DNA from 2 places in the Cytobacillus sp. FSL R7-0696 genome. Region 2 is predicted to be linked to the other one. Evidence: riboswitches for the same ligand, from Rfam matches in the RefSeq annotation. Region 2 holds a riboswitch; the other holds the start of a gene.
The links. Region 2 has a riboswitch for thiamine pyrophosphate ahead of thiT (energy-coupled thiamine transporter ThiT). Riboswitches for the same ligand answer to the same signal wherever they lie in the genome.
Positions count from the first base shown of each region.

Region 1: another riboswitch for thiamine pyrophosphate. It lies ahead of MKX29_RS20750 (YkoF family thiamine/hydroxymethylpyrimidine-binding protein); the one in region 2 lies ahead of thiT (energy-coupled thiamine transporter ThiT).

Region 1 covers NZ_JBBOWA010000001.1:4,055,574-4,058,757, forward strand. Annotated here, with positions in the region: partial or broken gene MKX29_RS24540 (ABC transporter ATP-binding protein) at 1-93, opposite strand, end outside; gene MKX29_RS20745 (ECF transporter S component) at 68-679, opposite strand; gene MKX29_RS20750 (YkoF family thiamine/hydroxymethylpyrimidine-binding protein) at 676-1,284, opposite strand; TPP riboswitch at 1,370-1,473, opposite strand; gene MKX29_RS20755 (TetR/AcrR family transcriptional regulator) at 1,680-2,249, opposite strand; gene MKX29_RS20760 (efflux RND transporter permease subunit) at 2,408-3,184, shown strand, end outside.
Region 2 covers NZ_JBBOWA010000001.1:1,370,468-1,373,651, reverse strand. Annotated here, with positions in the region: gene MKX29_RS07190 (DUF2975 domain-containing protein) at 1-205, shown strand, start outside; gene MKX29_RS07185 (helix-turn-helix domain-containing protein) at 216-446, shown strand; gene thiT (energy-coupled thiamine transporter ThiT) at 1,007-1,585, opposite strand; TPP riboswitch at 1,687-1,791, opposite strand; gene MKX29_RS07175 (hypothetical protein) at 1,927-2,169, shown strand; gene MKX29_RS07170 (M23 family metallopeptidase) at 2,197-3,171, shown strand.

The DNA.
Region 1 (3,184 bases), 2.7 Mb from region 2:
CTTACAGCTTACATTATCTACAGAAGGTTCATCGTGTTTATCAAAGGAAAATGAGAAAGAGTCTAGTTCAAAAATTGGTTGATGATTTTTCATGCCTTGCTATTACCTCCTTCCCAATCGGGTACCCATTTAACACACCAGTTTTCGCTAGTTGATCCGCTAACATTTTTCCTAAATAACCAGCAATGATGGCTCCACTTAAGAGACGTATAACAAACATTGTCATAATAAGCCAGGATTCATAGGCATGAAAACCTGATACAAAGAAATGGTAAGGAAAACTAATAAATGCTGCGCTAACACCTGAGAAAACGAGAATTCGAGGTTGGTAATTTTTCCATTTTGTCAGTGCAAAAGCGATTTCCGCCCCTAACCCTTGCACCATCCCTGAAAGAATTAAAGTGGGTCCAGATGTTGAGCCGACAAGTACTTCGGTAATAGCAGCAATGGTTTCTGCTGTAAAAGCAACGCCTGGCTTTCTGATAATGTAAGCAGCTATTATTGATACAATAAACCATATGCCATAAATCAATTCATAACCAATGGGTCCAAATCCAAACGGGGTAAGGATGGCAACAAGAACTTTACCGACCCCAAAAAAACCTAAATAAATAAAGCCAAATACTACACCCAGGACTGACATGAGAACAATATCTTTTAGACGCCATGATTTTGTCATGAGACTTTCACTTCTTTAGCTTTTCCAGTAGGGCTGTTAGCTGATAATGTGAATGTCATTGTCACATGAGATACATCTTGCTTGGTCTGATCGAAAACGTTCTGTAACAAGTTAAAAATATCATTCACCTTGCCATCAAGCCTTGTGGCATAATGGCTATGGCTTACGTTTACTTCAGTCTCCTTGGACCAATCAATTTGCTCATAAATTTTTTCCATATAATCTTCCCTCCCTAAGGGATAGAGGGCAAATTTACAACCTGCAAGCTGGTCTATTTCTTTTGTATAGTCCTTGTTCAAGGCAATGTCAGTTTCGTCCATGTATACATCTGCTGCTGAATCTCCTGGACAACCAATCGAAAAGGTACCACTCATAGCGATGTGTTCTCCTGTTTTAGCTGCGTGTAAAAAGATTGCCCTCACTACATCAAAAACATGAATTTGCTTACCACGGATACAAGTAGATACATCATCAGTTTCAGCCCACACCTTTGACATGTTCACTTCTTTAAGGGCAAATAAGATGATGTCCACATACCTCTCACTCATTGCAGAAAGCGTAAACTGACAACCTACGATACTACTTGTTCCACATAATTGATTCATATAAAAATCTCCTTTTAACATTTTTTGAACAAAAAAACTGCACCCCGATGGAATGCAGTTTGGCTATGCAGAAAAAAAGAGAATACACTGACCAACTGCACTTCCCCACGCTAGTATTATCTAGATCGGGTTATAAGGGTCAGGCACTTGCCTTCTCAGCCATTAAATATAGCTCCCCTAGCGCATTCGATATATTTATTTGTTCGTCTATCCTATCATAAGCAAAAAATCATTATCTGTAAACCAATACTTGTCAATTGATAATGTAGTAGCGATAAATACAATATATTAATTGATACGTAAAATGATGCAAATGAGTAGGGGAGACAACTTAAATTCCAATAGAGTAGAGGTGAATAAAATATTGATGTGAAGAATGTTGATATATTCGCATCCTATTTAGAATGAAGAATAACCCGATTACTTATTTCAGTAATAATGGTTGTCATTTCTTCCGGAGATTCTTTCATCCCGTTCATTAACCATTTTTCAATTACATAAATACATCCACTAATTACAAAGTAAATCATATATTTTGATTTATCTAGATTTATGACCTGCTGTTCTTCCTTTAAACTATTAATAATGATTGATTGTGCAGTATCAATTACTCTCGTTTGAAAAGCTTTGTTACCATGGTCACTAAATAAAACAAGAAAATCGGCACTACGTTTATAAACATAATCTAATAAATACTTTGTCATTGCAAAAGTTTCATTTGTCTCATTATGGTTGTACTGTTTTAAAGTGACTTGTAATTCTAACAAAATCTCATCTTCAATATGCTGGAGTAAATCAAATTGATCACGATAATGACTATAAAAAGTAGAACGATTGATATCTGCTTTTTGACATAATTCTTTAATGGTAATGGAGGAGATTACTTTTTCTCTTAATAATTCCATTAAACTTTCCTTTAACACCATACGAGTATATTGTTTCCGACGATCCAATTTTTTGTTCATCATACAAACCCTCACTTTTTTAAAGAAATCCAACAAAGTACGCTTAAATGTTGGATGTTAAACATTTTTTACACAACTGTTTGTTGTTTATCTAACACAGTGGTATGTATAATGTTACTGTAAAAGAATTTCAACATCAAGAAGTGGGGAAACCAATAATGATTGAGTTTATTATTCGTTATAAAAAATCTGTAACAATCATTTTCTTTTTGTTATCAGTGCTTTCTGCTATTGGCTTTCTGTTTGTGAATGTTAATTATAATATGAAAGATTATATCCCAGCAGAAGCTGAATCTACCGTTGCTTTAGAAGTGATGGAAGAGGAGTTTACTAGTGGCATTCCAAATACAAGCGTAATGGTTGAGAATGTAACAATCCAAGAAGCGCTCGTTATCAAAGAGAAATTAAATAAGGTTCAAGGTGTAACTGATGTGATGTGGTTAGATGATGCGATGGACATAAGAACACCAATAGAAACCGGAGACCAAGGCACAATAGAAAATTACTACAAAAATAATCACGCTCTTTATTCTGTCACCATTGAGAGTGGCAAAGAGGTCGAAGCAACAGAAGATATATATCAAATAATTGGTGAGAAGGGATCACTTATTGGCGAAGCTGCAAATACAGCTACGCAGCAGAAAATGACAGGGCAAGAAACGTTACTCGCTGCAGGGATACTTATTCCCATTATTATCATTATACTAGTTCTCTCGACAAACTCTTGGGTCGAACCGCTCTTGTTCTTAACGGCTATCGGTGTATCGGTAATTATTAATTTAGGGAGTAATGTTTTTATAGGAGAAGTGTCCTTTGTGACACAATCAGTCGCACCAATTTTGCAGTTAGCTGTTTCCTTGGATTACGCTATCTTTTTATTACATAGTTTTCAAGATTATCGTAAACGAGGGCATGAGCCAAATGAAGCTATGAAA
Region 2 (3,184 bases):
CTGTGCAACCATATTCAGTATCTTATATGTGGCAATTTTGCCATTCGTTTTTATGTTAGCTCAAGTAGACGATGCCCCAGGTGGTGCAATAATCGGAATGGTCCCTATCTTTGCTTCGATGGTAATTGCAGTATTCGCTGCAGTTCTGGAAAGGCTTTTACAAGAAGCGATAAATATAAAATCAGAAAATGATTTAACGGTCTGAGGTGAAGGAATTGGCGATTATAATTAATATCGATGTGATGTTGGCGAAAAGGAAAATGAGCGTCACAGAACTTTCGGAGAGGGTTGGAATCACGATGGCTAATCTTTCTATTTTGAAAAATGGAAAGGCAAAAGCGATTCGGTTATCCACTTTAGAATCCATTTGTAAGGCTTTGGAATGTCAGCCAGGCGACATATTGGAGTACAAAAGCGACGAAGAACTCAAGAATAATAAAGTATAGAAAATAAATTTATTCCATAATCGGGGTAGCGTCAGGAAAATGCGATTTTACAACGTTAAGAAATTACAATATTAAAAAGCCCAATTTCTACAGCATTAAAATTTCTGTTATTTCGATTGAGAGGAATCATGAAGAGGCACTCTTATATCGGCATAAAGGGGAATTCAAATGAGCTAATGATGTGTATCATTAGCTCATTTCGTTTGCGTTTCCTTTATATTCGATATTAATAAAATTTCTCCTATCACACTCAATCTACTTCGTGATATAAACTATCGAGTCGGTTGCCAACTTCCTGCAGATTCGGCGTTGTATAAATCATGGTCTTCTTCGGATCATCATGGCCGGCCAGAAAATAGAAGAGATGATGGAGGTTTGCCTAGCTGCTTTTGACGCTTTCATTTTGGAAGTATTGTGAAGAGTCGATTGCATGGTTATCTTACTGAATATCATGGCGATGTACATGCCACCCTGATTCCTCAGTTCCATCATCGTGCGAAAATCTCCCAAAAAGTTATCTTAAAAAAAGGCCCTGAGTTTCCCCCAGAGCCTTTAGATGATTAATATGCTTTTTTCAGAAGGACCTTATTGGCTGTTGTGTAAAGCATGACAACGACTAAGGCACATACGATAAAGGTAGGTAGCATATATGTTCCGTTATATACGAGTGAGTAAAGTGCGACAGGTTGATCTGCCGGAGCATAGGCACCAAATAGGATAATGCCTGATAAATAATGGCATAAAAAGCGTAAGAAACTTCCTAAGAAAACGCCACTAATAACATACATGTTTGCTTTGCCAAATTGGCCGTCTTGATAATTTTGTACAACTTTTTTCATATAGATGCCTGCGAGTCCGACAACAGCAAAGGCTACGAAATAGTCAATGATCCATGAGGCGAAATGAAAAGGAACAGCTCCTGTTAAGATTTGTAGTCCTCCTAATAATAAGCCCGTTAAGACGCCACCTTTAATACCCCAACGAAAGGCCATTAAGAAAACCGGTACCATAGCAAGTGAGATGGACCCACCTTGTGGCCAAAATCTCCCCATCAGTAAGCCCGATAAGAAATCAAGTAATAATGCCAAAGCTGCAAATATAGCAATTTCCACCATAAAAAGTGTTTTATTTTGTTTCATGTTTTTCCTCCTTCTCCGAAAAGAGAAGCGAACGAGTAAACCTGTATTACTTTTTTATGAAAAAAAGCAATACATAGGCGGTGATGGATGCCTAGTATTGCTCATATCCAAAACCACGATCCCTACGCTAGCATTATCTAACAGGTTCTTAGGGTCAGAACGAACTCGCTCACTCTCAGCCATATTAGGCTCCCCTTGTGGAAATATTAAATTTATCCTCGGTTAGAATATACTATGACTTTCATCATAATTCAAGAATCTTTTTTTTGGTAAGAGAAAAACAGATTATTTGTGAAACTTATTCCCGAGTTAGTCGTAAAAATAAACGAGGAGTGATTTACATGAAGAAGGTTTTTGAAGTGAACCATCAGGGAGATCATATACTAGTTGAGAATTACTGGATTAATGGTGAAAAGCTATATGTAAATGGCGAATTACAGGATGAAAATTTAGGACTTGCTATAAGAGGAGATTTGGAAGGAAAGTTAGAAGATTCAAGTCGAATTAAAGTAACTATTGGTGGTTTTTTAACTATTAACTGCAAAATATTTCTTGAGAATCGTTTGATTTTCTCTTCTATATAAAGAATAGAAACCTAGGGGGTAGATGGAATGGTCGGGTCAATGGATCCTGATAGGTTTATAGATCATTGGTTAAGAGAAGATTTTAAAACAATTTATGAAGCAACTTCAAAAGTGTTTCAAGGAATGGTTTCATTATCGGCATTTATTGAGATGAGCGCAGCTTTTAATGAAGGTGTGCGTAGTTATCATCTTACGTCACGGACGGATGTCTTAGGCATTGGTCAGTTCGTATGGGTAGATAACTCAAAAGCAAAAGCAGTTGTGGTTGGTTTCGATGATAAATATACAATTGTCAGTTTCTATTTGAAACCCTACTTTGTCTTTCCAGAAACAGATAAGATTTATACAAAGAATGAATACATTATGCCAGTGATGGATGATTGGTTTGTTTTCTGGGGTGGCACAAATGAATTTATTAATTACCATTACGTATATGAACATCAAAGGTACGCGTATGATCTATTAAAGGTGAAGGATGGCTCTACATATAATGGTAGACCTGAAAAAAATGAGAGTTATTACGCATTTGCAGAGGAAGTTATCGCCCCTCAAAATGGCAAAGTAATAAAAGTGGTTGATGGTCTCGATGATAATATTCCAGGGCAGATGGATGAAGAACACCCCCCAGGCAACTATATTGTGATAGAGCATGCGCATAAGGAATATAGTATGATTGCTCATTTTAAAAAAGACAGTATCATTGTCCAAGAAGGAGAGGAAGTTCTTCAAAAACAATTACTTGGCAAATGTGGGAACTCGGGTAACTCTTCTGAAGCGCATATCCATTTTCAAATCATGGATTCAGAAGATCTTCATAAAGGAAAATCAGTTCGCATTCGTTTTAAAAATGGTGTAGAACCGATTCAAGGAGAAATCGTAACAAATCATTTAACAAAATATCTTAATCGATTCGAAGAGAAGTTCGACAAGGTTGAAAATACGATGACAATAGCAGACTATGTTTTTGCCGTTCCCAGAGCAATTATCCAGCTTTTTAAATAGAGAAATACAGTTA